DNA from 3 places in the Pseudomonas sp. EL_65y_Pfl2_R95 genome. Region 3 is predicted to be linked to each of the others. Evidence: predicted binding sites of a transcription regulator. Region 3 holds the regulator's gene; each other region holds the start of a gene.
The links. Region 3 encodes FliA, which starts transcription of late flagellar genes. Its sites were predicted from a motif close to CTAAAGTTTNNNNNNNNNNNGCCGNTAA; they were not measured.
Positions count from the first base shown of each region.

Region 1: AACY09_RS16145 (methyl-accepting chemotaxis protein) is a predicted target of FliA. The motif match lies at 8,520-8,547, and genes of this name have one in related genera.
Region 2: AACY09_RS19155 (methyl-accepting chemotaxis protein) is a predicted target of FliA. The motif match lies at 2,380-2,407, and genes of this name have one in related genera.

Region 1 covers NZ_CAXAOV010000005.1:66,517-76,972, reverse strand. The annotation lists gene AACY09_RS16170 (WD40/YVTN/BNR-like repeat-containing protein) at 1-204, shown strand, start outside; gene AACY09_RS16165 (efflux RND transporter permease subunit) at 209-2,599, shown strand; gene AACY09_RS16160 (transporter) at 2,792-3,607, opposite strand; gene AACY09_RS16155 (2,4'-dihydroxyacetophenone dioxygenase family protein) at 3,894-4,406, opposite strand; gene AACY09_RS16150 (mechanosensitive ion channel family protein) at 4,997-6,646, shown strand; gene AACY09_RS16145 (methyl-accepting chemotaxis protein) at 6,786-8,468, opposite strand; gene AACY09_RS16140 (hypothetical protein) at 8,902-9,258, opposite strand; gene AACY09_RS16135 (lactonase family protein) at 9,590-10,456, shown strand, end outside.
Region 2 covers NZ_CAXAOV010000006.1:209,309-219,764, reverse strand. The annotation lists gene AACY09_RS19160 (hypothetical protein) at 1-237, shown strand, start outside; gene AACY09_RS19155 (methyl-accepting chemotaxis protein) at 453-2,336, opposite strand; gene AACY09_RS19150 (helix-turn-helix domain-containing protein) at 2,678-2,998, shown strand; partial or broken gene AACY09_RS19145 (TonB-dependent receptor domain-containing protein) at 3,150-3,476, opposite strand; gene map (type I methionyl aminopeptidase) at 3,540-4,313, opposite strand; gene AACY09_RS19135 (ParD-like family protein) at 4,310-4,522, opposite strand; gene AACY09_RS19130 (AraC family transcriptional regulator) at 4,633-5,454, opposite strand; gene AACY09_RS19125 (carboxymuconolactone decarboxylase family protein) at 5,584-6,102, shown strand; gene grxC (glutaredoxin 3) at 6,113-6,367, shown strand; gene AACY09_RS19115 (LysR family transcriptional regulator) at 6,566-7,480, shown strand; gene AACY09_RS19110 (LysR family transcriptional regulator) at 7,484-8,413, shown strand; gene AACY09_RS19105 (glutathione S-transferase family protein) at 8,550-9,179, shown strand; gene AACY09_RS19100 (pyridoxamine 5'-phosphate oxidase family protein) at 9,217-10,456, shown strand, end outside.
Region 3 covers NZ_CAXAOV010000001.1:500,048-510,503, forward strand. The annotation lists gene AACY09_RS02375 (chemotaxis protein CheA) at 1-1,951, opposite strand, end outside; gene AACY09_RS02380 (protein phosphatase CheZ) at 1,964-2,752, opposite strand; gene AACY09_RS02385 (chemotaxis response regulator CheY) at 2,772-3,146, opposite strand; gene fliA (RNA polymerase sigma factor FliA) at 3,276-4,022, opposite strand; gene fleN (flagellar synthesis regulator FleN) at 4,019-4,849, opposite strand; gene flhF (flagellar biosynthesis protein FlhF) at 4,963-6,267, opposite strand; gene flhA (flagellar biosynthesis protein FlhA) at 6,322-8,451, opposite strand; gene flhB (flagellar biosynthesis protein FlhB) at 8,581-9,717, opposite strand; gene fliR (flagellar biosynthetic protein FliR) at 9,727-10,456, opposite strand, start outside.

The DNA.
Region 1 (10,456 bases), on a different contig from region 3:
GGAGGGCTCCAACTCAAGTCCGGACGCATTTTGGTATTCGGTAATAGCGGCTTGATCATGGCCAGCGATGACCAGGGTGAACACTTTCAGCGTCTTCCAACTACCCAAACCAATCTGGCCAAAGCGCTACAGCTTAAGGCGGGTGATGTTGTGGCCGTTGGTGACCGCGGTGTCATGACTATCGACGCCGGGCGCCAGGAGTAAGTACGTGAAAAAGCATGAAGATACTATAAAAGACGCCGACCACCTTGACCGCAAGGATTTCTCACGCGGCATAGTGGGTAAGCTTTCGTACTGGATTTTCCATCAGCGCAAGCCGCTGCTGGCGCTGTTTATTCTAATCACTATTGGTTTAGGTTTTAGCGCAAGCAACCTCAAGATTGAAGCGGGCTTTTTCAAGATGATCCCGCTGCACCACGACTACATGAAGACCTTTTTGAATTATCAAAAGGACTTCGGCGGTGCGAACAAAATCCTTGTGGCGGTAAAGAACAAAAAAGGTGAGGTGTTCACGCCTGAGGCCATGAGCATTCTGCGTAAAGTCTCTGATGAAGTATTTTTCATCAATGGCGTTGAGCGCAGTTCGGTTACCTCCCTGTTCACCTCTAATGTGCGTTATACCGAGGTGGTCGAGGATGGCTTTACTGGCGGTAACCTGGTCGAGTCGGACTATGCCGGGCGCCCAGAGCAAATCGCTCAGGTGCGTGAACGCACACTGAAATCTGACTGGGTTGGGCGCATTGTTTCCAATGATCTTTCCTCCGCGATGGTGGTTGCCAACCTGCAGGAGAAAGACCCGCAGACAGGTGAGCGACTCGACCTGCAAACGGTAGCAAATAAGCTGGAGGCTATACGTCAGGAAAATCAAACCGACGATGTCAGCATTCATATCATCGGCTTTGCCAAGTCGATCGGTGATATTGCCGACGGCGCCTCGGGCGTTATGGTGTTCTTTATCGTCGCGTTCCTGATCACCGCTGTACTGCTGTTTTGGTACTCGGGCTCATTGATGCTGACCAGCTGGGCGCTCATTTGTGCGGTGGTTCCCGTCGTATGGCTGCTCGGCTTGCTGCCATTGGTTGGGCTCACGCTCGACCCGATGTCTATCCTGGTGCCGTTCCTGATTTTCTCGATCGGGGTTTCCCACGCCGTACAGATGACCAACGCCTGGAAGCTTGAAACGCTAAATGGCGCCGACGGTGTGACGGCTTCGCGTAATTGCTTCCAGAAGCTGTTTATTCCGGGTGCGGTTGCGTTGTTGGCCAACGCGTTGGGTTTCGTGGTGATCGCGGTCGTTGACATTGAAATGGTACGTGAGCTGGCAATTACTGCCACCCTCGGCGTTTCGGTGATGATCATCACCAACAAGATGTTGCTGCCTATCCTGCTCTCCTTTATGCGTTTGTCGGCTGACGATGCTCAGCGGCTGCGCGGTAAAGAAACCATGGGCGCAGGCTTGTGGGAAAAGCTCGGTGTTTTGGCGACGCGTCGCGGTGCAACAGTTGCGCTGTTGATTGCCGCCTGCTTGTTGGCCTTTGGTTTGATTGAAGCGCGTAAGTTGCACGTGGGTGACCTCGGCGCTGGTGTACCTGAGCTGCGCGCAGACTCACGCTACAACCAGGACGTAGCCATGATCACCAGCGAGTTTGCCATTGGTGTTGATCTGCTGCAGATCATCGTCAAGGCCCAAGGTGATGAAACACCGTGCGTCAAGCGTGAGGTGCTTGATCCGATTAACGAGTTCGAGCTTTATCTGCGTCAAGACGATGGTGTGTCGTCGGTGCGCAGCTTGTCGGGCTTCGTTAACAACGTGACCCAAGCCTACGCCGAGACTGACTTGAAGTGGCGTGTGCTGCCTGAGTCAACCCCGCAAATCGCTCAAGGTGTCGGCTTTGCCACACGGGTCGGTACTGAGTACATGAACTCGGCCTGTAACGCGATTCCGGTATCGATCTACACCAAAGATCACCAGGCGGACACCATCACCAAGCTGATGGACAAGATCAAAGCCTTCAAGGCCGCTTACGACAGCGATGAGATCGAGTTTCAGCTGGCATCCGGCAATGTCGGGGTCATGGCTGCGACCAACGAGGTGGTGCACGCTGGCGATAAGCTGGTGAACATCGCGCTGTTTGCCTCGGTGAGCATCCTTTGCCTGATCATGTTCCGCTCCCTGCGCATCACCTTGTGTGTGATCATCCCGTTGGCACTGGTCACTGTGCTGTGTAATGCGCTGATGGCGTTCCTCGGCATTGGCGTCAAGGTGAATACCTTGCCAGTTGTGGCCTTGGGCGTAGGTGTGGGGGTCGACTATGGCATCTACCTGTTTGAGCGGATCAAGCACGAGATGCATGAACGTAATATGGACCTGCGCGACGCATTCGTTGAGTCGCTTAAGCAGCGTGGTACAGCGTCGGTATTTACCGCTGTCACCATGACCCTGTCGATTGCAACCTGGACCTTCTCAACCCTGAAGTTCCAGGCGGATATGGGCATCCTGCTGGCATTTATGTTCTTGGTGAACATGTTCGGCGCGATTCTGCTTCTGCCAGCTCTGGCGGCTTGGTTAATCAAGCCGACTGCTCACAAAAAACACTGACCTGTTTTATTGAGCGAGGCGGTAGCTTTTATAGCTACCGCTTTTTTTTGCCTGGCGTTTGGTACGGGTGCGCATGTCCGAGGAAATGGTGGTTCTTGTAGGGTGCGGCAATGCGCAGCGTGTCCGTCATTGATCAGGCCGGGCGCAAATCGTCCGGCTGAATATCTGCGGTGTGAGGTTTTAATTGAGTGTTTACTTGGGATACAACAAAACAAAATTGAGCCTGAATGCCAGCCCTTCCGGGCCTGCCTCGGTGCTCTGAGCCCAATAACGCAGACCTGCACCGTACTGAATCATCTGGCCGCCGATCTTGGTGACTTTATTGATTTGAAAGTTGATGGGCACAGCACCTTCGTTGCCTTTCCAGTCGTAAGTGGACTCCGAGTTGACGCCGTAGGTGACGCCATTTGGGGTCGCATACGAGAGGAAGGGTTGTAAAAAAGTGCTGCTCACATCAGCCCGGTCATCATCGCCGGCCACGCTGGCAATGTGGTTGACCAGGGCACCGTAAGTCCAAGGGCCTGATTGTTTAAGTGCGACTGCTGTTGGGCCAATACCCCACTTATCGGCAGTGAGCAGATCATCAGAGCCGGTGGGCAACAGAAAGGCAGGGCCTGCCCCTAAAATCCAGCCATTTTCGGTTGGCGCTTTAGGCGAGAAAAACAAACTTTGTAAAACATCGCCCGTTCCCGTTTGGTTACCGGAGCCGGGGGCAATGTCGGTTTGGTCGATGATCGGCAGAATAGTCCGGGAAATGAGGTTCCAGTCCTCACTGATATCCATAGGAATGACTGGCTGAATGTTCAGCGTATGGCGTGAGCCTTTGTCGTCCGGGCCGATATTTTCATCATAGTTATATTGGAAAGGGACGCTGATTAACGCTGCAACAGGGTTGGACAATTGCTTCGCCAACTCTTCGCTGCTTTTCTCTGCCGCTGTAGCGCTGGTACCAAGCGTTAGCGCCGATGACATGGCCAGCACGCTAGCTGTTGCGAGTTTCTTACTCATCTACTTGAGTCTCCGTACACCAATGGACACATGCGAATCGCCGTTGCGTGATTGCACTAAAACGCACGGTTTGAGCATAGACAGGCTATTGATGATGAGAGGGTAAATTGAGATTCTTTGAAACCACTACGCCATGCTCGAGTGCGCACCCGAGTTTTAATTGTGCGCACACTGGCTTTGGGTTTTATTCAGCCAATAAAAACGCCTGCCTAACATTCCAGTGTGATCAGGACTATTGAGCAAACGTAGTTAGGCGACAGCAATTGGCCTTAAGTGCAGGCCTTATTCACGACTTGGTAAAGCTCGGTACTGGGCTGCTGATGTACTTAACATCTTGAGCGCCAGGCTGCTGCTTGATCGCTTGGTCAACCCACGTCTTGATCAGGCCAGCATCCATCATGTTCACGTACTCGCCTTCTTCTGTGAAGTTGACATTGGCGCCGGACACAATCATGAAGGTGTCGGTGTCTTCGGTGTTGTCTGCGGGGACATTGAACTGGTGAATTGATCCACCGGGTTCGAACAGGTAGCTGCCTGCTGTTTGTTTCTGATCAGGGTATTCGGTGTAGTACCAGCAGCCAGACAGGGTGTAGAGATGCACAACCCCGGTGTGGTAGTGGATTGGCAGGGTGACGCCGGGTTTGAACTTGACGCGCAGGCACCAAACGCCATTGTGGGTGTCGAGAAACAATGGCGCTACACTGATGCCGGGGTGCAGCAGGCCGTCGAGAAAAGGCTGGGCGTTGCTCGAGACGGTGAGCAGTTCGTCTTGATGGGTAAAGGTTTCTGGCAGGGCCATATCTGGTTCCTCGTTATTATTTTGGCTTATCAAGCGCTTCGGCTATGGAGAACAGGTCAAGGTCAGCTGTATCGAATCAGTCAGCTTTCCTGCATCCTCGTTTGAACAGCACCGATTCTGTAAGCTATTGAGTTTTAAATATTGGCATCACCCGCCATAAATTTGACAATTTGCGCCACACCTGTCGAGCTCGTTTTTCAGTTTCGTGCTCGTCGCTTCGGGGGCTGTTAATCCAGTGGCACGCTTTGTTGATTGGAATCGCCGCGGGTCGGTTGTTGTAAAAGGTGCAACTAAGCCAAGACGAACCTGCAACAGGCCATCGCCTAGGCTAAGCTTGCGGGGTAAAGAAATCCGCGATTGAAATTGTTTCTAGCCCTACTTGCTGGGCCGCGTCTGTGTGTTCAACAGACAGGATGTGAACGTCGTAATGCTTTGCCAGTTTCTACTCTGTGAATCAACAGGGGTAACGTAGTCGGTTTGTTCATTACGGGTTTTCTGCCGGTTTTATAGCAGGGCCCGAAGTGGGCTCAATTAGCGGTTTTGTGCTGGGGCCACAGCGTTGTGGTAGTCGATGTGATGGAGAATCAGTAATGCGCGTTGCAGCCAACTTGTGGATAGCGGTTTGTTGTTGTGTTCTGTGGTCGAGTTGGATAAGTGGAGTATCTGCTGCAGATCCCTCTGAAATGGTGGTTGCAGGGGTGCCGGCGGAGCTGAAGATTGCCAATCGAAGTATTGCTGTCATCCGTGCAACCTTACTTAGTGAAACACCTGAACAGCGCGTTAATCGGGCCCGTGCAGTGATTGATGAGGCACTGGACAGTAATGAGGCACTAGAGGTCAGGGTTGAGCCGGTGCTGAAAAGTTTCGTGGTGCTGCTCGGCCAGCGCCGGGCGTTTATTATCTCTCCCGGGGATATTGACACCGCTGATACGTCAGCCCGCGATACGGCGGAAATTGCCGCCGAGAAACTACGTATTGTCGTGGCCGAAACGCAACAAACCCGCAATGTGCATTTCATGCTGGTGGCTGCGGGATTAAGCCTTGTTGCTACCCTGATCTATTTTGTCTTGTTGCGTGGTGTGAGTTGGGTTCGACGCAAGCTTGCCGGGCTGCTACCACGCCTTATGCAGCGCCATATCAGCGCGCTTAAGGTCGGTCGCACACCGCTGATAGATATCAAAAATATTTACTATGTAGTCGACCGCCTACTGTGGCTGCTGTACTGGGTGTTGGTGCTGTTGTTCAGCTATCAGTGGCTGAGCTTTGTGCTGTCACGGTTCCCCTATACCCGGCCATGGGGCGAGAGCCTCAATGTTTATCTGTTGAACCTGGCCAGGTATTTACTGGAGGGCATAATCGGGGCCTTGCCAGGGCTGGCAGTTGCTGTGGCGATCTTCTTTATTGCCCGCGGCATTATTGGCTTTACCCGCAGTTTATTGATGCGCATGTCGCGCCCTGGAACAATCAGCTGGTTGAGCGGTGAGACGCTGCAACCAACGATGCGCCTGACCTCTATTGCGATTTGGTTGTTTGCATTAGCCATGGCTTACCCCTACTTGCCGGGTGCAGGGACTGACGCTTTTAAAGGCTTGTCGGTGTTGGTCGGCCTGATGATTTCCCTTGGGGCATCAAGCGTGGTTGGGCAGGCCGCAGCCGGGCTGATCCTCACTTATTCGCGGACCTTGCGTCCGGGGGAGTTCGTCAACGTAGGCGGGCATGAAGGCACGGTAACCGAGTTGGGTATGTTCACCACTACCATCCGCACCGGCTTGGGTGAGGTGCTGACCATTCCGAATGCGATGATTACGGGCGGTGTGACCAAGAACTATTCACGCACGGTCGATGGCAGTGGCTACATTGTCGATACCGTAGTCACCATTGGCTATGACACGCCGTGGCGACAAGTTGAAGCCATGCTGCTTGAGGCCGCTAAGCGCACCGACGGCATCGTTCACGATCCATCGCCGGTGGTGTTCCAGACCGCTCTGTCAGACTTTTACCCGGAGTACCGCCTCGTGGCCAAGGCGATCCCCAGTGAGCCACGACCTCGGGCGCAGTTGCTCAGCGTGTTGCACGCCCATATCCAGGACGTATTCAATGAGTACGGCGTAGCGATTATGTCGCCGCATTACCTCGGTGATCCGCAAGATGCCAAGCTGGTGCCGCGGGAAAACTGGTATGCAGCCCCAGCCCAGGAGCCCAATGCGACCTTGACTAAAGGTAAGGCAAACGACAGCTAAACAGTGCGTTGGCGGAACTGAAAAAGGATGCATGGGCAGGGCAACTGACTGTGCAAAAAAATGGGAGCAGATTAATGTCTGCCCCCATTTTGTTGTGCTGCCTTTACTGCATGACTAAGCCATGCGCGCCTCTGAAGGGTTAGATACGGAACTGGCTAACCAGCGCGCCTAAACGCTCGCCCAGGCCTGACAAGTTGCGTGCAGTTTGCGCCCCTTGTTGGGTTTCATCGGCAACGCTGTCCACTGCCACGGCAATTTTGTGCACGCTGCGGTTGATCTCTTCGGCCACTGCAGTTTGCTCTTCGGCGGCGCTGGCGATCTGTGCGTTCATTGCATTAATGGTGCCGATCAGTTGCGCAATTGCATCCAGGGAATTACCGGCGTGGTTGGCCTGCTCGCTGGTGGCATCTCCGGCTTCACTGGAGCGCTGCATCGAGTTGACTGCATCCTGCGTACCTTTTTGCAGACGGTCGATCATGCCTTGGATTTCTTGCGTGCTCTGTTGCGTGCGGCTGGCCAGTGCGCGTACTTCATCGGCGACTACGGCAAATCCGCGACCGGCTTCACCCGCTCGTGCCGCCTCGATCGCCGCATTGAGCGCGAGCAGATTAGTCTGCTCGGCGATTGAGCGAATCACATCCAGCACGCTGACAATTGAGGTCACGTCTTTTTGTAAGGTATCCAGGGAGACACCGCTGTTGCGGATATCCTGAACCAGGGTGTGGATACGTTCGATGCTGCCGTCGACCACTTTCTTTGCCGCTTGGCCTTCGGTGTCCGTCTTCTGCGCAGCTTCAGCCGCACCTTGGGCACTTTGCGCAACTTCCTGCGCCGCTGCCGACATCTCGTTGATCGCGGTAGCAACCTGATCGGTCTCATGGCGCTGGCGCTCCATGGCATTTTCCGAGCGCTGAGCCTGTTCCGTCACTTGGCCGACCAACCCGGTCAGTTGGCCGGTTACGTCGACCATTTGGCTGACCATGCCATGGATCTTCTCGACAAAGCGGTTGAACGAACCGGCCAATTGGCCAAGCTCATCATCGCCATTGATCGGCAGACGCCGTGTTAGATCACCTTCACCGGCGGCGATGTCATCCAGATTGTCCTTGATCTGCTGGAGCGGGCGCAAAAAGTTATTGCTTAAAACCACACCGGCAATGCCGAATACGACCAACAGTACTAACGCGACCACCACGATGCTGCTGATGATGGTGCTGATGCGTTGATCTATCGCCAATTGCACCTTAACGATTTGTGCCTCGACGCCGTCCAGATTAATTGCGGTGCCCAAGGCCATGTCCCACTTTGGCAGGTAATAGCTGTAAGCCATTTTGGGGACCATGACCGAGTCATCGCTCGGCAGTGGCGAGCTGTAATTGACGTAGTAGGTGTTGTCCTTAGCGACCCGCACCAATTCGCGGTTGATATACACGCCATTGCTGTCGCGGCGGTCGTTCAGATTCTTGCCGACATCAACTGGGCTGTCGCCTCTAAACAGGCGAACCACGTTAGAGTCATGGCCAAAGAAGTAGCCATCTTTGCCATACTTGATTTTCGACAAAATGGCGATGGCTTGTTCACGGCTGGCCATATCGCCCGGGGCTGCGTTGTCATACAGCGACTGCACCGAACCCAATGCGATTTGCGAGTAGTGCTGCAGTTCATCGCGGCTTTCTTGCATCAGTCGTTCGCGGGTTACTTTCAGTTCTTGGGTCGCCAGGCTTTGTAACACCCATGCGGCCGCGCCGCTTATAACCAAGGCAAAGAGCAATACCGGTATCAGTGCGAGCAGCACCACTTTCGTTTTCAGTTTAAGCAACATCAGGCAGGTCCTCGTTCAGCGCAAAGGCAGGTTAAACGTGCGCTTGCTTCTGTATCGGTCGGCTGGCCTAAAGGTTGAGAGACTAATGCCGGTGCGGGCTACAAAGCGTTGTTGGGACGTGGCGTAAGGGCGCCAAATGCGCTGCTGGGGCGTTGATTTCAAAGAAGATTATGTGCGCGCTGTGCACAGGTCGCGAACATCTGATTTTCAGCGCTTAGGTTTTTATTCGGTGGGCAGCTTGGCCTGCGCTACCTGAATCATTTACTGAGCGGCAACAGGCTTGCCACCTTGGATGACCAAAGTCACGCGCTACGGTGGGGAAGGATTGGTTATTGGTCGTCTGGTCGAGCATTGGGTATTCGCAGAACAAGGACAGACTTATTAATGCACCAAGATTTGTTGGGCGTTAATAAGTCTGTCCCTTGTGCAGGGCTTAAACGAATTTCTGTTTAGCGGCGCTGCGTGGCAGGCGGTTGTGGCCCGGCATTTGTTCTAACTTCTGGCGCCATGCGTCGCGAACGCTTTGGGCTGGCTTCGCTGTCGCCTTTACAGGGGGTGGTGCAGGCGTAGGTGCAGATGCTACTGCGGGTGCCGCTTTTGCTGCCTTAGCTGCCGCGCGCAGGTCGGCCAAGCTCGGTGAGCGATTAATAACGGCAGGCGTCGCCTCTTTTTCCATCGAGCGCAGGCAAAGCTTGCAGGACACCTGCGCTTTTTCCTGTGTGCTGCTGAGGCTTGCGCCCGTGCGGCCACATGCGATGGCGTCAGGGGAGGGCGAGTAGTGAATTGCCAAGGGTAGATCTCCAGCTTTTTAACAAAGCCGGCTATTTTACCTGCCACTCGATAGCCTTGTCCCTGTTAATAACGCCATCCAGAAAGCCCGGGAATTTGCGCCCGAGATAATCCCATTGCACCGCGCTTAACTTGTATTTTCGCTGTTATCGGCCCTTAGTACTGCCCAGTTTTTGGCCGATGAATCTTGTGGTGTGGGTTGCAAAGCCGCTGGCGTGACTGCGATAAGCGCATATTCAAGGTGGCTGACGTGACCAGTAAATCAGTGATTGCGGTGATCTCGATACAGTCATAGGATGACTGACCACTATCATAAAAATAAAGGATTTCCCATGCACAAACCTCTTTTTATGGCAGCAGCAGTTGCTTGCGGCCTAAGCCTGCAGGCTAATGCTGCCACTTTTGCCTATATCTCCAGCCCAGGCGACGGGATGATCTCCCAATACCTGCTTGATCAAAACAGCGGCGCCCTGACCTTGGTGGAACAAACAAACGCCGGTGATCAGGTTAACCCTATGGCCCTTTCGCCTGACGGCAAGGTGTTGTTCGCGGCATTACGAGTTAAGCCATTTCAGGTGGTGGGCTTCAGCATCGATGCCAAAACGGGTCATCTGAAACCCTTATCCAAAGCGCCGTTGGCCGAAAGCATGGCGTATCTGTCTACCGACAAAGAAGGGCGATTCCTGCTCGCTGCTTCCTATGGCGGTGACCTTGTCAGTGTGCAGGCGATTGATAAGTCCTATCAGCCTTCTGACAAGATCCAGACGTTCAAGACCGGGCTGCATGCACACTCGATCCGCACCGACCCGAGTAATCGTTTTGCCTACGCAGGCAATCTCGGCACCGATCAGGTTTTGCAATATCACTTGGATGCCAAAACCGGCACGCTTTCGCCGATCGGCAGCGGTTACGTGAGTCTCCCGGACAACACCGGACCACGCCACCTGGCATTCTCTCCTGACGGCAAATATCTCTATGTTGTCGGGGAAATGAGCGGCACCGTCACCGCGTTTTCGATCGATGACAGCAGTGGCGCACTGACACAAACTGCTGTCGCCAATGGCATTCCTGAACGTTTGAAACTGGCCCATGGCGAAGTGCGTGATGCACGCAACAATGACCTGAAGGACGACCCGACGCCGCGCATCTGGGCGGCGGACTTGAGAATGTCGCCAGATGGCAAGCTGTTGCTCATGAGT
Region 2 (10,456 bases), on a different contig from region 3:
AAATGGATTGTCCTTAGCCTAGGGATTATGACTCTCGTGACAAAACTCTACTTCGATGAAGAAGAGAAACAACTGAAGAGAGGCAGCGGCGGCAAGGGTGCTGGAGCCCCCAGAAGGCTTACCACAGTTCTCGATCAACTTGGACTTACCTACGATATTGAGGAGCTAGGCTGGGAAGCTTTGGCCGGCATGCTGCCGTATGACTTTAGAAAATTTATTCCTCAAAGCTCAGCATGAAGTTATCTAGTTAAGTGACGTTGCCCCGAAACTCCAGATCGTGGCAGCTTCGCCTTCCCTATTCACCCAAACCAACCAAGCGGACACTGCCCGACGTAAATTGATCACTTGGCGATCCCCTCTACCGAGGCAAGTATCAGAGTAAAAAGGGGGCAGACCACGTTTTATGTGCCAGTAGAACGTCGGTTAGGCTCAAGGAGCAAAATGATTGCCCATCAAGCAATGCGAAACTTCCCCGTGCGTTCGCTGAGTGCTGTGACCTGGGCCTGAAGCCCCTGGGTATGGGTGTCCAATGTTTGACGCAAGGTGCGGGTTTCCCCGGTATGGGTGTTGATATCTTCCATCTTCGACGCGATGTCGTCGGTAGTCGAAGAAATTTGCTCGACAGCCACAACCACCTGGCTCATTTCTGCGGTCAGGGTTTCGACCGAATGGGTGATCTCACCAATCGCGTTGGCCACATCGCCGGCATCGTTTTCGCTCTGTTGGGCGAGTGATAAACCGCTGCCGATCAGCTGGTCCATTTTCTGGGTTTGACGTTGCAGTTCGCTAACTATCGCACCGATATCGGTTGTGGCAGCGACCGTTCTCTGCGCCAGTGAGCGGACCTCGTCAGCCACCACCGAGAAGCCACGCCCCGCCTCACCTGCACGGGCCGCTTCGATTGCCGCGTTCAAGGCCAGCAGGTTGGTCTGATCGGCCAGACCATTGATCACACCGATGATGCTGTTGACCTGCAGACCACTTTGGGTCAGCGACGTAACCTGCTCATGGGTGGAGCGGATCACGCCAGATAGAGAGCGTATGTTGTCGACGCTGCTACCAATGATCCGGCTGCCGACTTGTGCTGAATTGCAGGCGGCCTGCGAGGCCGTGCCGACATCGTTAGTCCGGCGGGCTATCTCGTTGACCGTTGCGGAAATTTGCTGTGAAGCCGAGGCCGCTTGTTCGGTCTGCTGTTCGACCTGCTCGCTGTTGATTTCAAGCCGACTCATGGCTTCTTTTAGGTAGGCGTACAAGCGCTCTAACTCACGATTGCCGTCGGCCACTTGGCGAATCAGCCCGCCGACGCGCTGGATCATGTGGTTGGTGGCAATACCCAGTTGATTGAACTCATCTTTTTTGTTGTGACCAATAGCCAGTTGCCCAGTCAGATCGCCAGCAGCGACACGGGCCAGCAATTCGGTCACACGGTTCAACTGGCCAAACAAGGCGCGAGAGGCCTGGCCAAGGGAGATCAGCAGAAATATCGAACCACCGAGAAAAGTCAGCCCCAAGATGACCACCGTCGATTGGCGAGCCTGCTCAACCTCTCGACCCGTACTCGCGACAATGCCATCAGTAAGCGCGGTATCTAGCTGGTCTACAGAGGTTTCTATCTGTTGCGCCTGAGTCTTCATTTGTTCCTGCACGTCACGGATCTGACTAATCAAAGCATTCGCCTGACCGAACGCCTGCTCATACTCACGCGCGTTCTTACCGATCGTGCTGTCTTGCCAGTCAAGTTCGGTAATTTGCTTTTGCATGGCTGCAATCGCTTCCCGGGCTTTTGCCGCTGAGCTTGGATCGAACGACGATAAGTAATCGCGCTGCTGAGCAAGAGCCGTCGCAATAAATGTCTTGATCAGACCAATATTGATTGCTTCCAACTCGGCGGAGGCGCTAGCCAATACCTGACGCACATTGTCTGTCGCGCGCAGACCAAGACTCTGATTGAGTTGCAGCCACTGGCGCTGCATCGCCAAGTCACTGCTGAGCAGAGCAGCAATCTGGTCTGCTCGTTTTACAGTGGCTTCGTCATCCAATTGACGAGACGCCGCGGCAAACGCCTTGGCACTGTCTTCCAGTTCGGTCAGTTGCTCGCCGAAACGCTCGACCGTGTCCGGTGCAAGTTGGCTACGCAGATTACGCATGCGCAACCAGTCATTGAGCAACTGGGTCGACTTGGCCTGAAAATCAGTCGCCATTTGCTGGGACTGAAATGCAGCCGAAAGTCGCTCATTAACCCATAACGCAGAACCCGCCATCACCGCCAGGCCGAGCAAGCAGATGGCGATAAGGCAACGAAATTTCTGCCTCCATGACAGTTGAAGGGGCATAAAAATCTCCGCTTTATTGTAATTAGTATGACAACGTACAACTACATCGGCCGCCCATCGGCTTTCTTAAGCCCCGAAACGCGAAGATTTGTTCGGCGGCGGCCTTAGCGCCTGGACTGCTCTGTGAAGGCCACTTCTGTGGTTCGATTACGGTGTAAAAAGACGCCTCACCCATTGCTCGAGCCTAGCTGGAAATAAGTGCAGGCTTAAAAAGACCTGATATCTGGCAATCTCACAGCTTCCATTCACCTAGGCCACCCATAGCTAGAAGACTTAAGCGATGACCAGCGCAAAGCACTGAAGAAGCGGCTGGAAGACGAATTACAGGCGAGAGGAAAACAATGAACAAAAAGCGCGATATTTTTGCCGAACTCTGCGAAGGATTCGACGCCTTGGCCGAAGAACGTCAAGGCAAAATCACTCTGCGCAGCCATCAGGTTGAGATCAAACAGATTAAACCGGCGACAGCTGAAGAGATCGTTGCCCTGCGAAAAAAGCTGAACATGTCTCAGCCTGTTTTCGCCCAACATCTGCGTGCAACCGCAAGCGCGGTAAAGAACTGGGAGCAGAACCGCGCCAAGCCGAACCCTCAAGCCACCGTGCTTATTCGTTTACTTGATGCCCACCCTGAAATCGCCAGGCAACTCGCTCAAATCGTCTAAGTTCTTTCGCCATTTCATTAAGGCTACGAGCGACGGCGTTACGCGGCATCCCGCCGAGCCAGAGACAGTTGCCCCCAGAAACGACAAAGGCGCCTTATAAGCGCCTTTGTTGTTTTCAGCTGTTGCGAACCGTCTGCTACCCGCTTCTGGCTTACCAGTTGTAGCTGAGCTTGGCGGTGATTTCGCGGCCGGGGTTGTAGTAGTCCGCGGTTCCGGAGCCCACTACGTGCTGCTCGTCAAACAGGTTGCTGACGTTTACAGCAAGGTCAGTGCCTTTGACAATCTGATAGTTGAAAGCGGTATCAAACAGTGTGGTCGCATCGCTTTTGCCGGTGTTGGTGGCATCAAAATAGTATTCACCGATGTAGCGGGCACCCAAGCCAACGCTCATATCAGTGCCAGGCACGCTGTAATAAGTCCACAGCGAAGCCGAATGCTTCGGTGCCGCGGAGAACTCATTGCCTTTGATTGAGGTTCCACCGAAAACCGTACCTTCAACGACTTCTCGAACGCTGGGCATGCAATCACCCCGGCAAATCCTTCACCCGCCAATCATCCCCCGCTCTTCAGGGCGCAGTGTCAGTACTGACACGCCGGATGCGGTGACGGCAACGGTGTGTTCGAACTGTGCGGAAAGTGCGCCGTCTTGGGTGACAACGGTCCAGCCGTCGGCCTTGGTTTTCACCCTGCGCCCGCCTTGATTGAGCATCGGCTCAATGGTGAAGACCATGCCCTCACGAAGGACGAGGCCCGTTCCCGGCGTGCCGAAGTGGAGTATTTGCGGTTCTTCATGCATTTCCCGGCCGATGCCGTGACCACAATATTCGCGCACGACTGAATAGCTATTGCTCTTGGCATGGCTTTCGATTGCCGCGCCAATGTCACCCAGTCGCGCTCCTGGACGAACCGCACGGATGCCTTTCCACATGGCCTCGTAAGTGACCTGTACCAGCTTTTTAGCGGCGGGGCTGACTTCACCAATGAGATAGGTTTTGCTCGAGTCGGCGATGTAGCCATTCTTTTCCAGCGTGATATCTAGATTAACAATGTCGCCGTCCACCAACACTCGGGACTGCGATGGCACGCCGTGGCAGACCACCTCATTCACCGAGCAATTCAATACAAACCCATAGCCATACTGGCCCTTGCTCGCGGGGCGCGACTGGAGGTCATTGACGATAAAACGCTCGACCATGGCATCAATCTGCAGGGTCGACATACCCGCAAGCGGAGTCCGATCCAGCATGCCAAAGACTAACGCCAGCAGGCGGCCAGCTTCAGCCAGCAATGCCAATTCCTCAGGTCGCTTGATCATGCTTCATGCGCCGTCAGCGACTGTGCTGAAACACCTGCCAGGCCAAGTTCGCGGGTAATAATCTGATTGAAACTGAGCGTCGGGTTCATCTCACAGAGCATGCCGACCCTGATCCAGTAAGCAGCCTGCGCGTTGATCGAACGACATGACACCTTAGTGGCCCGGCGCAACTGATCGTGCAACTCATCATCTATGTTAACAATGCCCATTGTTAAAGCTCCATACTCTTAATATATGCTTTATATACGAATCATATATAGCCAATCAAGTGCTGAGCCAAAGATGATGCCTGACTATCTGCCGCTGAAAGCGGTGGTGCCTACACCGTTTTGCCCTGCATCCATTCACTCGGGCTGATGCCGACCTTGCGGCGGAAGGTACGCGCAAGCGCAGATGGGCTTTCGTAGCCAACCTCGTCGGCGATCAACGCGATAGGCCGCCCCTCACGCAGGCGTTTTTGCGCCAGACTGATTCGCCAGTTGGTAAGGTAATCGGCCGGGGTAATGCCCAGCGTCTGGCGAAAGTGCGCGGCAAAACTGGCTCGCGACATGGTTGCAAGGCTCGCCAGGTCCGCCACTGACCAATTACGCCCTGGTTCGTTATGCATGCTCGTGAGCGCCCTCGACAGGCGTGGGTTAGCCAGTCCAGCCATCATCCCCGAAGCGATGTCGCGGCTGGCGATAAGATGGCGAAGCAACTGAATCACCATCAGTTCGAACAGCCGATTCAACACCACATCGCGACCACATTCATCGCCGAATGCTTCTTCAAACAGCCATTCAAGGTTGCCGAGCAGGCCGGGTAGTTCTCGAAGAGGTTTGATGATGTAAGGCGGCAAGGCCAGGGTCAGCGGGTTGTCAGCCCCCCCATCGAAACGCAGGGTTGCGCATACCAATTCAGCTTCATCGGCTTCAGTCGCCACTAGCCGATGCTCTTGCGGACGGACCACCAGCACCAAGCTCGGCTCGGTCAATTCGATGATCTGGTGCTGCTCATCCCTGAAACACAGGCGACCGGAGCGCAGCAGATGCACATGGCCATAGCTGCCCTTTGAAATATCGGTCACTCCGCAAAAGCCGCCCTGATGATAAGTGGCAGCATGCAGGTTGAAGTGTTTGAGCAGTGTGGATAAACGGTCCATGGCGCTTCCGATTTAGACGATCTGTTGCATACAGTCGACTATCTGAAGCCGAAAGGAAAGACCGACCCCTTAATATTCACTCCAAGCTTGACCGACAAGCTCGCGACTCAAACCCACTGGAGAACGACCATGACACGCATTACTGCTCTGACCCTCGACCAAGCCCCTGCTGGCTCACGTGCCGCGCTTGAAAACGTGCAAAAAAACTACGGTTTTATCCCCAATGGGATTAAGACACTGGCCCATGCTCCGGCAGCATTGAATGGCTACCTGGCGCTGGCTCAAGCCATGGGCAAAAGCTCGCTCAGTGCGGCTGAACGAGAAGTTGTCGCCCTCGCTACTTCAGAAGTCAACGGCTGCGATTATTGCATCGCGGCGCATTCCTTCCTCGGTGAAAAAGCCGGCTTGAGCAAGGACGCCATTGGTCAGGCACGATCAGGCGAATTGAGTGCCCTGGCCACTCTGGCGCGACAAATCACTGAAAGCCGCGGTCACCTGACGGATGACCAACTAGCCGCGGCCCACGATGCGGGCCTGACTGACAGCAGAATCGTTGAAGTGGTTGCCCAAGTCGCACAGCTAACCCTGACCAACTACCTAAACAACCTGGCCGTTACCGAAGTGGACTTTCCACCTTCTGCACGCTAAGGAGCCCAGCATGAGCCATGTAACCCTCTACACTACCCAGCATTGTCCATACTGCCTCAACGCCAAAAGCTTGTTGGCACGCAAGGGCGCCAGCACCACTGAAATTGATGTGGCGTCCTCCCCGCAGCGGCTGGCGGAAATGCTGCATAAATCCAAGCGCAGAAGCGTGCCGCAAATCTTTATTGGTGACAGGCATATCGGCGGCTTTGATGAGCTAGCCAGTCTCGAACGCAAGGGGGAACTGGATGCCCTATTGCGAGCCTGATGCTGTATTGAAAGGGTCTGCAGGTGTTGGCCGCCGCCATCACCGAAGGTCGGATGTGGCAAATAGCATCCGAACGCCAGACCCGCTCCCCCTTTTCACACCGCCTGCACATCAAAGTGCGCAGGCGTTCCATATTACTGTCGCGATCAACCGCTATGCTGGTAGCGATTGAGCTCACTCTGTAAGCAGGCGGTGATAGTGGACCGGTTTCAGGAGATGAAAGTACTGCTCGCCGTTGCTGAGGCGGAAAGTTTTGCCGGTGGGGCAAAGCTGATCGGTATGTCGCCACCCAGCGTGACCCGGGTGATTGCGGGACTGGAGCATCGGCTAGGCACCTTGTTACTGGCACGAAGCACACGAAGTCTGCGCTTAACCGACGCCGGCCGGCGCTATGTCGATGACTGCAAACGCATTCTGCTCGACCTCGAAGAAGCGGAAGAACTGGCAACCGGCAGTAGCACGCGCGCGCGGGGCAATCTGGCCGTAACCGCGTCGGTGATGTTCGGTGAGTTATTCCTGATTCCGCTGATCACCGAGTACCTGACGCAACACCCCCAAGTCACCGTCAACGCACTGCTAGTGGACCGACTGGTGAACATGGTCGATGAAGGCCTGGATGTCGCCATACGTATTGGCCAGTTGCCGGACAGCAATCTTCAGGCAGTAAAGGTTGGGCAAATTCGTCCGGTGGTCTGCGCCGCACCGGCATTTCTCGATCGCGTAGGCCGCCCACAGTACCCAAAAGATGTAATGACACTGCCGATTGTGATGTCTTCGGCAAGCAGCTTGCTCACCGAGTGGCAATTCGACCTAGGGGATAATCACATCACGTTGCACCCCAAGCCACGCCTGGTGGTGAGTTCCAATCAGGCGGCGATCAACGCCGCCTGCATGGGCTGGGGGTTCACCCGGGTGTTGTCTTATCAGGTTGCTGAACGGGTTGCAAAAGGCGAGCTTGAGATCGTTCTCGATGCGTTCGAAACAACCTCTCTGCCGATAAACGTCGTCTATCAAGACAGCGGCCGGGTACCCGCCAAAGTAAGCACTTTCGTCGACTTTTGCGCCCGCCGATTCCTGACCGATCCAGCACTGCAAGCCGTCATGGTGAGGTAAATCATGAGCCGCTATCGTGAGATGCAGGCCTTCGCGGCCGTCGCGCAAACAGGTAGCCTTGCAGCCGCTGCGCGCCATCTAAACCTGTCACCCGCAACAGTGATGCGCACAATTGGGGCATTGGAAATACGCCTGAGCAACACCCTGCTGACTCGGGGCCCGCGCGGTGTTAACCTGAGTCCGGCCGGGGAAAAATTCGCGCTGAACTGTCGGCATATATTGCAGCAAACCGACGCAGCCGAGCGCTCTGCTGCCGGCTTACACAGTTGCCCAAGCGGGCAGTTAACAGTCTCGCTTCCGCTGTTGATGGACCACTCCATATTCACGCCCATCGCGCTGGCTTATCTGGATGGCTATTCCGATGTGAGTCTGCTCACCCGAACCCATGAAGGCTTACCTAAACTCTTGGATGAAGGGATAGATGTTGCCCTCGTCGTCAGCCACTTACCCAACTCGTCTGACTTCGCCATGCCCATGGGCTGGGCCAGACCCGTGGTCTGCGCCTCCCCTGCCTACTTGGCGAAATGGGGACAGCCCGAGACGCCCAACGACCTCAAGACGCACCGAACAATCTTCACGACCTCACTTGGCTGCGAAAGCGGATGGCGATTCCGCTGCGAACGCAGCAGTCGCCTGATAAAGCTTGCGCCCCTGCTCAGGTGCACGACCACCCGCGCGGCGATCAACGCCGCCCTGCAAGGTTACGGCTTGATCCGCTGCATGAGCTACGAAGCGCACCTTGAGCTGCAAAACGGATCGCTGGTGCCTGTACTCAATGGTTTCGCCAGCGAAGACGTGCCCGTGCAAATGATCTATCGCAATGGCCGTCGGGCCGAGGCACGTGTGCGCACATTTATCGACTTCACCGCACCCAAACTTCGCGCCCACCCAGCGCTTCTCAACGAAGACACCCGGCTGCCAATTCTTTCATAAAACGAAATTATGGATTGCGCTACGTGGCTGTTCTGCTTCGCCATTGATGGGCGCAGTATCACTCCACCAGCGCATAGACCGCCGTCTTGGTTTGAACCGGCGCTGATTTCCCTAAATCAAATGCGGAGCCAAGACCATGCCTACACAGCCAATCAAACTGTATCGCCACCCATTATCTGGCCACGCCCATCGCGTCGAGTTGCTGCTTTCGCTGCTCAAGGTACCGACTGAGCTGGTGTTTATCGACCTGGCCAATGGCGAGCACAAAAAGGCGGAGTTTCTGGCCATCAACCCCTTTGGCCAAGTCCCGGTTATTGATGACAACGGCACCCTGATCAGCGATTCAAATTCGATTCTGGTTTACCTGGCGAAAAAATACGGTACCGGCAGTTGGCAGTTTGAGGACCCACTGAGCGCCGCGCATATTCAGCGTTGGTTATCAGTCGCAGCCGGTCAGGTCGCCTTCGGTCCAGCCGCCGCCCGTCTGATCACCGTATTCGGTGCAGCATTCAATGCTGATGAGGTCATCACCCGTTCACACGCTTTACTCAAGCTGATGGAGAGTGAATTGAGCGACAGGCCATTTCTCGTGGATGGCGAGCCAAGCATTGCCGATGTTGCCAACTACAGTTATATCGCTCACGCCCCTGAAGGCAACGTATCACTGCAGGATTATCCGAATGTGCGCGCCTGGCTTGAGCGGATTGAAGCGCTGCCCGGCTTCGTACCCATGCAGCCGACCGCTGTCGGCTTAAAAGCCAGCTGAAGCAGATTTCACTGCGGTCATCTTACGGAGTACTTGCATGGACCACTTACCCAAGCACCGGCATTCGCCCTGGCATGCCGGTGAAAAAATGCTCCAAGCGCTGTTCAACGCGTCTGACCGCATGGAGGCGGTCGGTCAGAAAGTGATCCGCCCCTATATGCCCGACCAACACCGGGACTTCTACAATCAGCTGCCCTTTATGGTGGTCGGTGCAGTGGATTCGCAGAAACGGCCGTGGGCGACGTTGCTTGAAGGCCCGGAAGGTTTCGTCAGCTCTCCAGACCCTGAGCACCTGCTTATTGCTGCCCAGCTCGACGCTCAAGATCCCGCCACTCCCGGCCTTCAAGCAGGCCACGCCATTGGTATGCTGGGTATTGAATTACACACGCGGCGACGTAACCGCATCAACGGCATCATTGAGCAGGCGTCGGCCGGGCAACTTAGAGTCAGCGTCGAACATGCCTTCGGCAATTGCCCGAAGTACATCCAAGAGCGCTCTTACACACGCTCGCCAGAACGATTGAACAATAAGGGAGCACGGCAGGATTTCTCAGTTCTGAACGCCCAAACCAGCAAAATAATCAGCGACGCCGATACCTTTTTCATCGCCAGCTACTTTAGCCATGATGACCAAAGTCGCTCGGTGGATGTGTCTCATCGCGGTGGCCGCACCGGTTTCGTCAAGGTTGAAGATGATCGACTGACCATTCCCGATTATGCCGGCAATCTGCACTTCAACACCCTCGGCAACCTCAAAGCCAATTCACTGGCTGGGCTGCTCTTTGTCGACTTCAACAGCGGCGACATGCTACAGCTCAGCGGCCGCGCGGAACTGATTCTCGACAGCCCGATGATCAAGGCATTCGAAGGTGCCGAGCGGCTCTGGACCTTTGATGTTGAGCAGGTGGTGCTGCGCCCCAATGCCCTGTCGATCCACTGGGCGTTTCACGACTACGCGCCCACCAGCTTGATGACCGGCTCGTGGGCAGAAGCAGATGAGCGTATACGCCAGAGTGAGCAACGCAGAAAATGGCACCCGTGGCGCGTGGCACAGATGCAGCAGGAGAGTAGGGATATCCGCTCCTTCCTGCTTGAGCCGTTGGACAACAGCGCGTTCGCCTTCTCACCTGGACAACACCTGCCCATGCGTATTCTTGCCGCAGACAACGATGCGCTGATCAGAACCTACAGCATCTCCAGTGCCCCTTCCGATGGGCACATCCGTATCAGCGTCAAGCTGCAGGGCAAGGCTTCGCAGCACCTGCATGACAAGGTGC
Region 3 (10,456 bases):
GCTTGAGGTAGAACAATGGCAAGGCCTTCTCACGCACCACTACCACTTCCTGACCATCCACCACGTTGGTTCGCGACAAATCGAGGTGAAAAATCTCGTTGACGTTAACCAAGGGGAATGCAAAAGCCTGATCCGCCAGCATGACCATCAAGGTCGGCATAATCGCCAGCGTCAGCGGCACTTTAATGACGATCTTCGAGCCCTGGCCTTTGACCGAGAACACGTTAACCGTGCCATTGAGCTGAGATATCTTGGTCTTCACCACGTCCATGCCAACGCCACGGCCGGACACATCGGATATCTCGGTTTTGGTCGAGAAACCCGGGGCAAAAATCAGGTTGTAGCATTCAAATTCATTCAGGCGATCGGCGGCGTCTTTCTCCAACAAACCCTTCTCTACCGCTTTGGCCCGCAGCACGTCGGCATCCATACCTTTGCCGTCGTCAGTGATCATCAGCAAAATATGATCACCTTCTTGCTCGGCCGACAACACCACCTTACCGCCACGCGACTTGCCCGCAGCCTCACGCTCTTCAGGAGATTCAATGCCGTGGTCAACCGCATTGCGCACCAAGTGCACCAATGGATCAGCCAGCGCCTCAACCAGGTTTTTATCCAGATCGGTTTCTTCACCGACCAGTTCCAGGCTGATCTCTTTTTTCAGGTTACGCGCCAGATCACGAACCAAGCGCGGGAAGCGGCCAAATACTTTCTTGATTGGCTGCATGCGGGTCTTCATCACCGCGGTTTGCAAATCTGCAGTGACCACATCCAGATTGGAAACCGCCTTGCCCATGGCTTCATCGTTGCTGCTTGCACCCAGGCGAACCAGACGGTTACGCACCAGAACCAGCTCACCGACCATATTCATGATCTCGTCAAGCCGCGCCGTATCAACCCGAACCGTAGTTTCCGCCTCGCTGGCTTGAGCCGCTTTTTCAGCCACAGGGGCAGGTGCAGGGGCTTTCGCCGGTGTAGCCTTTACCAGGGGCGCACTGGCTTTGACCGGCTGCGCTACTGGCTCAACGGCAGGCTTGACCGCAGATTCGGCAAATTTGCCTTTACCGTGCAGCTCATCGAGCAGAGCTTCGAACTCATCGTCGCTGATGTCATCGCCGCCCGCAGTGGGCGCCGGAGCGCTTGCGACAGCCTCAACAGCGGCGGCAGGTGCAACGACCTCAGGAGCTACAAACTGGCCTTTGCCATGCAACTGATCGAGCAAGGCTTCAAATTCGTCATCGCTAATTTCATCACTGCTGTGAGTTGCGGCAGGCGAACCTGTGGCAGGCACCCCTGCGGCAGACTCTTGGGCAGCCGACGTCTGCTCACCGGCAAACTGACCTTTGCCGTGTAACTGGTCGAGCAACGACTCAAACTCATCATCAGTGATCTCATCACTGGCAGCAGGTGCATCAACCTGCGGAGGGGTTCCATCGAGTGCATCGAGCAACTGCTCAAATTCACTGTCAGTAATATCGTCAGGGGCCGTTTCTGCAGTGGCCACGGCCGCAGCGGATACAGTCTCCACCGGAACCGCAGCGCCAGAGTCTTGGGCCGCTGGTGTAGGCTCGGCGAGTTGGGCCAAGGCCGCCAGCAGCTCAGGCGTCGCAGCCGTTGGCGTGGCACCTTCACGCACGTCGTTGAACATGCCGTTAACCGCGTCAAGCGCTTCGAGGACAACGTCCATCAGCTCCGAATCTACCCGGCGCTCACCCTTACGTAATATATCGAAGACGTTTTCAGCAATGTGGCAGCACTCCACCAGCTCATTAAGCTGGAGAAACCCGGCACCGCCTTTTACTGTGTGAAATCCCCGAAAAATCGCATTGAGCAGATTCATGTCATCCGGGCGGCTTTCCAGCTCAACCAACTGCTCGGACAACTGTTCGAGTATCTCGCCGGCCTCTACCAGGAAGTCCTGGAGAATTTCTTCATCGGCGCCGAAGCTCATATGGACGTGCTCCTAAAATCCCAGACTGGACAACAGATCGTCGACGTCATCTTGACTAGATGCGACGTCATCAAGCTTATCGGCATGAATCTGCGGACCTTCACCCTGAGATGGATTTTTTTCTTGTTGTTTTTCTGCACGCAACGTTTCCGGGTCATGCTCAATGCCGGCATAGCGGTCAACCTGAGTCGCCATCAGCATCAATTTGAGCAGGTTGCTCTCAACTTCAGTTACCAGTTGAGTCACACGCTTGATCACCTGACCGGTTAAATCCTGGTAATCCTGAGCCAACAAAATATCGTTCAGGTGTCCGGATAACTTGCCACTGTCGCGCTCGCTGTTAGCCAAGAACAACTCAACCCGCTTGGCCAATTCACGGAAGTCTTCAGCGCCCATCTCACGGCGCATAAAGCGCCCCCAGTCGGCCTTCAAACTTTGTGCGTCAGTGCGGATATCGTTAACCAGAGGTGCACTTTGCTCAACCAGATCCATGGTCCGGTTGGCCGCATCTTCGGTCATGGTCACCACATAATTGAGACGTTCGGTGGCGTCAGTAATTTGCGAGGCTTCAGTGGCATAAGGCAGGCGCGGGTCCAGCTGGAAGTTGACGATCGCACTGTGCAACTCGCGCGTCAGCTTGCCGACTTCGTGGTAAAGGCCACGGTCGCGCACTTTGTTAAGCTCATTGATGACTTGGACCGCCTCACTGAAATTGCCGCGCTCAAGGCTTTCAAGCAACTGGTGGGCATTACTTTTCAGGGTCGACTCAAAGTCACCCACTTGCGAATCATCGTGTTCCATAACAACCTCAGCGCAGACATCAGCCGTTTACACGCTCAAATATCTTCTCGATTTTTTCTTTGAGCACCTGAGCAGTGAATGGCTTCACCACGTAACCATTCACCCCGGCTTGAGCAGCCTCGATGATCTGGTCACGTTTGGCTTCGGCAGTCACCATCAGTACCGGCAGTTGTTTCAGACGATCATCTGCACGCACGGCGCGCAACAGTTCAATACCGGTCATGCCCGGCATGTTCCAGTCGGTCACCAGAAAATCGAAGCTGCCGCTTTGCAGCATCGGCAATGCGGTTGTGCCGTCATCGGCTTCAGCGGTGTTCGTAAACCCCAGGTCACGCAGGAGGTTTTTAATAATGCGGCGCATCGTTGAAAAGTCATCAACGATGAGGATTTTCATGTTCTTGTCCAAGTCGACCTCCGTACATTCCCCAGTGCACCCAGCATCCTGAATGCACCCCTAATCGTAAGCTCGGCGCGCACTGCTTGCGCCTTGCTATACAAGGTTTTTCAGTATCTGATTACAATTTTATTTAGCTCGCCATTCACCTAGACGCGCACGCAAACGTGCGGCGCATTGGCTATGCAACTGGCTAACCCGAGACTCACTTACCCCCAGCACTTCGCCGATTTCCTTGAGGTTGAGCTCTTCGTCGTAGTACAACGAAATGACCAACTGCTCACGTTCCGGCAGGTTACCAATTGCATCAGCAAGGGCTGCCTGAAAGCGCTCTTCCTCAAATTCCCGTGAAGGCCCGGATTGACTGTGACTGGCATCTTCCTGCAAGCCGCCGCTTTCACCGTCCTCAAGCAGGTCGTCAAAACTGAATAAGCGGCTACCTAAAGTGTCGCCAAGAATGCCGTAGTAATCTTCGAGACTCAATTGGAGTTCGGCCGCAACTTCGTGATCTTTAGCGTCACGACCGGTTTTTGCTTCAATTAATCGAATTGCATCACTGACCATGCGGCTATTGCGATGCACAGAACGCGGCGCCCAATCGCCCTTTCGCACCTCGTCGAGCATTGAGCCGCGGATGCGAATGCCGGCAAAGGTCTCAAAACTGGCACCTTTGGCGCCGTCGTATTTCTTTGAAGCTTCGAGCAAGCCAATCATGCCCGCCTGAATCAAATCATCGACCTGAACATTCGCTGGCAAGCGCGCCAAAAGATGATAGGCAATTCGCTTAACCAGTGGCGCATAACGCTCGATCAGCTGATGTTGCAAGTCTTTACCTTGCGCTTTGCTATACATTCGAAGTCCAGACGCCGCTGTCATGCCGGCGTGTCAGTAGCAGGTTGTTGCACCAGACGCTCGACAAAAAACTCCAGATGCCCGCGCGGATTGGCGGGTAAAGGCCATGTGCAGACCTTCTGGGCAATTGCTCGAAACGCCACGGAGCTTTTTGAACGTGGAAATGCTTCAAAAACTGCACGCTGTTTCTGTACCGCTTTGCGCACCGACTCGTCATAAGGCACGGTGCCAACATATTGCAGCGCAACATCAAGAAAACGATCCGTTACCTTGCTTAGCTTAGCAAACAGGTTTCGACCCTCTTGCGGGGTATGCGCCATGTTGGCCAACACCCGAAAACGATTCATGCCGTAGTCGCGATTTAACAGCTTTATTAATGCATAGGCATCAGTGATTGAGGTGGGCTCATCACAAACCACCACCAATACTTCCTGCGCCGCGCGCACAAAGCTGACCACCGAATCGCCGATGCCGGCTGCGGTGTCAACAATCAGCACATCAATGTTTTCACTGATGTCGCTGAACGCCTGAATCAATCCAGCGTGCTGCATCGGAGTTAGTTGCACCATGCTTTGGGTGCCGGAAGCAGCTGGCACAATACGGATACCGCAAGGCCCCTGAATCACAACGTCACGCATATCGCATTCGCCACTGATGACGTCCGCCAGCGTACGCTTAGGGGTAAGTCCGAGGAGCACGTCGATGTTTGCCAGACCCAAGTCGGCATCCATCAACATCACGCGCCGTCCCTCTTCAGCCAAAGCCATGGCCAAATTGACTGACACGTTGGTTTTGCCAACCCCGCCTTTACCGCCAGTGACAGCGATTACTTGAACTGGGTGAACAGCCATTTAATTACGCTCCTTGCTCACGCGGGTCAGGAGCACATTATCCATTGTGCTCCGACTAAAATGAACACACGCCGTTCGTAAACAGGCTGTGCTAAAAATCATCGGGTATTGCATCAACTAGCCCGCTTAGCCGGTTGCTGGTAAAAGCCGGCAAAGACTTCAGCCATGGTGTCTTCACTTGGCTCTTCCTGCGCTTGAAGGCCTACCGCGCGACTCACCAACTGGTGGCTTCGCGGCAATTGCAAATCATCTGGAATACGCGGGCCATCGGTCACATAAGCCACTGGCAAACGTTGACTGATCGCCAAGCCCAAAACTTCACCCATACTCGCGGCTTCGTCCAGTTTAGTCAGAATACAGCCCATAAGCCCACAGCGCTTGTAACTATGGTAAGCCGATTTGAGTACCTGATTTTGACTGGTTGCGGCCATAACCAGGTAATTTTTCGCATTAATCGAGCGACTCGCCAGAGCTTCCAGCTGCATACGCAGTGCCGGATCATTGGCGGGCAGGCCTGCAGTATCAATTAAAACCACCCGTTTGCGCATCAATGGCGTAATGACCTGCGTCAGCGACTGGCTTGGATCAACAAGGGTCACCGGCACATTCAGAATGCGACCCAGGGTTTTCAGTTGCTCCTGGGCACCAATGCGGTAGCTGTCCAGGCTCACCAGCGCGACATTCTGTGCGCCATACTTGAGTACGTAACGGGCGGCGAGCTTGGCAATAGTGGTGGTCTTGCCCATGCCAGCAGGACCCACCAAAGCGATTACACCGCCCTCTTCAAGCGGCTCTTGCTTGGGCACCTGAATCGAGTGCGCCAAGTGTGCCAACAACATGCGCCAGGCTTGACGCGGCTCGGCAATTTCGCTGACACGCTCCAGCAACGGACGGGCCACATCGGCCGGCAGGCCCATGCGCTGCAGGCGCCGCCACAAGTTAGCTTGCTGCGGGCGACGGGTTTGCATTTGCCCCCAGGCGATCGAACCGAGTTGAACTTCAATCAACTCACGCAGCCCCGAGAGCTCAGAACGCATGGCATCGATAGTGCTTTGCTCAACTGCGGCGGCTGCAGCGTGGGTTGAGGCCCGAACCGCGACGTCCAACGGGCTTTCAGGCCGCTGCTCGGCCAGCTCTGCAAATAACTGCAGGTCTTTTGCCACCTCTGGCTCAATGCGCAAGCTCAGCTCGGCATGGGCTGCAGCGATTTTTGACTGGGTATTACGCAGCTCGCTTTCCAATGCGGGATTCGGCTGGCGCACCGGGGCCGCAGGCACTTGGTAATCCAATGCGGCGGTCAGCTCAACACCGCCGGCCACACGGCGATTTCCGATGATCGACGCATCAGCACCCAGCTCTTCACGAACCAGCTTCATGGCCTGACGCATATCGGCAGCAAAAAAACGTTTAACCTGCATACCTGTGACCTCGGTGTTGTGGTGGCCGGACTTCATCTGTGCGATTGGCCCCACTTAATTCTGACCCACCGTCGCAACGATGGTGACTTGCTTGTTATCCGGTATTTCCTGGTACGCCAACACATAGGCATTGGCGACCGCCATTCGTGCAAACCGCGACAGCATCGCCCGGACCGGCCCCGCCACCAGCAGGATCACTGGCTTGCCAAGCATTTCCTGGCGCTGCGCTGCGTCAATCAATGAACGTTGCAGCTTTTCAGCCATACCGGGTTCAAGAAGGATGCCTTCTTCTGAACCTTGCCCGGCCTTCTGTACGCTATTTAGCAATATCTGTTCCAACCTTGGCTCCAAGGTGATCACAGGCAGCTCGGGCTCTAGTCCCACGATGCTTTGCACGATTGCGCGGGATAACGACACTCGCACCGCAGCAACCATAGCGGCGGGATCTTGACTCTTTGGTGCCACGTTAGCGATGGCTTCGGCGATAGTGCGGATATCGCGCACCGGTACTTGCTCCTGCAGCAGCGCTTGCAAGACCTTGAGCAGAGTCGACAGCGACACCAGCCCCGGCACCAGCTCTTCAGCCAGCTTTGGCGAGCTTTTCGCCAACAACTGCATAAGCTGCTGGACTTCTTCGTGGCCCAGCAGCTCATGGGCATGCTTATGCAACACTTGATTGAGGTGCGTGGCAACGACCGTGCTCGCATCAACCACGGTGTAGCCCAATGATTGGGCCTGATCACGCTGGTTGACCTCGATCCAGACCGCTTCGAGACCGAACGCCGGATCTTTGGCGGCAACCCCGTTAAGGGTGCCAAATACTTGCCCTGGGTTAATCGCCAACTCACGGTCCGGGTACACTTCTGCTTCAGCCACGCTGACGCCCATCAAGGTCAAGCGATAAGCATTGGGCTGTAAATCCAGGTTGTCGCGGATATGCACCGATGGCATCAAAAAGCCCATCTCCTGCGACAGCTTTTTGCGCACGCCCTTAATCCGCGCGAGCAACTGGCCGCCTTGGTTGCGATCAACCAGAGGGATAAGCCGATAGCCCACCTCCAGGCCGACCATGTCCACCGGGGTTACGTCATCCCAGCCCAGCTCTTTAACGTCTTGAGCACGCTGCGCAGGCAGTTGTTCTTGCTGGCGCTGAACTTCTTTGACTTCATCTTCTTTGACCACGCGCTGCTTGTTGGCAATCCAGTAAGCCGCGCCCGCCGCCACCAAACCCAAGCTGATGAAGGAAAAGTGCGGCATGCCCGGCACCAGGCCCATGGCGATCATGATGGCGGCAGCCACCGCCAAAGCACGCGGCGAGGCGAACATCTGGCGATTGACTTGCGCGCCCATGTCTTCCGAGCTGGAAACCCGGGTCACCATAATTGCCGCTGCGGTAGACAGCAGCAGCGATGGAATCTGGGCAACCAGACCGTCACCAATGGTCAGCAAGGTATAAACCTTGCCAGCGTCAGCAAAACTCAAACCGTGCTGGAAAATACCGATGGCGACGCCGCCAATCAGGTTGATAAACAGAATCAGCAGGCCTGCAATCGCATCACCACGGACGAATTTACTGGCACCGTCCATCGAGCCGTAGAAATCCGCTTCCTGGGACACTTCTGAACGCCGCTTCTTGGCTTCTGCTTGCTCAATCAAACCGGCGTTAAGATCGGCATCGATGGCCATTTGTTTGCCGGGCATGGCGTCGAGGGTGAAACGTGCACTCACTTCCGAGATGCGCCCAGCACCTTTGGTGACGACCACGAAGTTGATGATCATCAAGATCGCGAAGACCACGATCCCCACCACGTAGTTACCGCCGATCACCACTTCACCGAAAGCCTGGATCACCTGCCCCGCGGCCGCATGACCGTCATGACCGTGGAGCAGCACCACCCGCGTTGAGGCAACGTTAAGCGCTAGGCGCAACAGAGTTGCCGCCAGCAAGATGGTCGGGAATACCGCGAAGTCCAGCGGTCGCAAGGCATAAATACCGACCAACAGCACCACAATTGACAGGGCAATGCTGAAGGTAAACAGCACGTCCAGGAGAAATGGCGGGATCGGCAACATGACCATGCCAAGCATGACCAATAGCAGTAACGGAATGCCCAGGTTGCCCTGACGCAATCCCGAAAGATTACTGCGCACGTTACCGATGATTTGAGAGTGATCTACCGCCACATCTTTACCCCAGCTGGTTCAATCTTTTGACGCGGAGGCGCCTTTAGCTAGGGTTTTGCAAGATCCCGTCCAACTTTGCCTTACAACTGAAAATTCATTGAAACCGACGGTTTAGGTGCGGGCGCCCGATTAATCGTCGCGGCGCAAATCAGGAGGAATTGGCAGGTCTTTTAGGCTGTCCGGGCGCTTGCCTTTACCGGCTTGGTACTGACGCAGCTGGTAAACATAGGCCAGCACCTGCGCCACAGCGAGGTACAGGCCGGCAGGGATTTCCTGATCAATGTCAGTTGAGTAGAACACCGCCCGCGCCAGCGCCGGAGATTCCAACAGCATGACATTGTGTTCCTGAGCGATCTCACGAATTTTCAGGGCAGTGAAGTCGCCGCCCTTGGCCAGCATCACCGGGGCATTTCCCTTGGTGGGATCGTACTTCAAGGCCACCGCAAAGTGCGTCGGGTTGGTAATGACCACGTCGGCCTGGGGCACGGCCTGCATCATGCGCCGCTCCGTCATTTCGCGCTGCAACTGGCGAATACGCTGCTTGACCTCAGGCTTGCCCTCGCTGTCCTTGTACTCGTCGCGCACTTCTTGCTTGGTCATCATCAATTTTTGCTTGTTGTCCCAGATCTGGAACGGCACATCCACTGCGGCAATCAGAATCAAGCCGCAGGCAATCCACAAGGCACTCCAACCCACCACTTGAGAGGCATGCATGATGGCGTTTTCCAGCGGCTCACGGGAAATGGCCAATAGCGCATCACGGTCGGCTGACAAGACCACCAGCGCGATAATCAAGATCACTGAAAACTTGGCCAGCGCCTTGACCAACTCAACCAGCGCCTTGGTCGAGAACATGCGTTTGAGCCCGGCAGCCGGGTTCATCCGGCTAAACTTCGGCGCCATCGCCTGCGCCGAGAACAACCAGCCACCCAAGGCAATTGGCCCGACAATAGAGGCAATCAACAGGGCCATAAATAGCGGTACCAGCGCCTCAAACGCGATTTGCCCCGCCGCCATCAGCCAGATGCCCATATTGCGCTCATCGAGAATGACTTCGCGAGACAATGAAAAACTGCCGCGCATGACATTGAGCATGGCAGTCCCCAACGCACCACCGGTGGCCAGCAAACCGCCCGTACCGGCAAGCATGATTGCCAAGGTGTTGAGTTCACGCGAGCGCGCTATCTGTCCCTTTTCACGGGACTCACGCAGGCGTTTCTCCGTGGGTTCCTCGCTTTTATCGGCGCCGCTTTCAGATTCAGCCATGGTTCGACCTCATCTTGCCTGGGCCATTTCACGCAGGAACAACAAGGCTTCACTGGCGAACTCCTGATACTGAGCCAGGATATCGGCCAGACCAATCCAGATAATCACCAAGCCAAGCACTACCGTGAGCGGGAAGCCAATGGTAAAGATATTGAACTGCGGCGAGGCGCGGGTCATGACGCCGAAGGCCAGGTTGATCACCAGCAAGGCAGTGATTGCCGGCAAGACCAGAATCAATGCGGCACCAAACACCCAGCCAAGCTTGGTCGCGATCTGCCAATACTGATCCGTCAGAAAACCGCCACCCACCGGCAAGGTCACAAAGCTTTCCGACAGCACTTCAAACACCACCAGATGGCCGTTCATGGCTAAAAAAAGCATGGTCACCAACATGGTGAAAAACTGGCCAATCACCGGGACTGAAATCCCGTTGGTGGGGTCCACCATCGAGGCAAAACCCAAGCCCATCTGCATCGAGACAATTTGCCCGGCAATCACAAACGCATGGAAAAAAAGCTGCAAGACAAAGCCCAGCATCACCCCGATCAGCACTTCCTGAGCGATCAAAATCAAGGTTTGCAGGCTCAGTGCATCAACCTCCGGCATCGCCGGCAGGTTTGGTAGCAGCACCAGACAAATCGCCAGCGACAGGTACAAGCGCACCCGCACTGGAACCAGCTTGGTGCCGAAGACCGGCATGGTCATCAATAAAGCAGCGATGCGAAACAGCGGCAGCAGA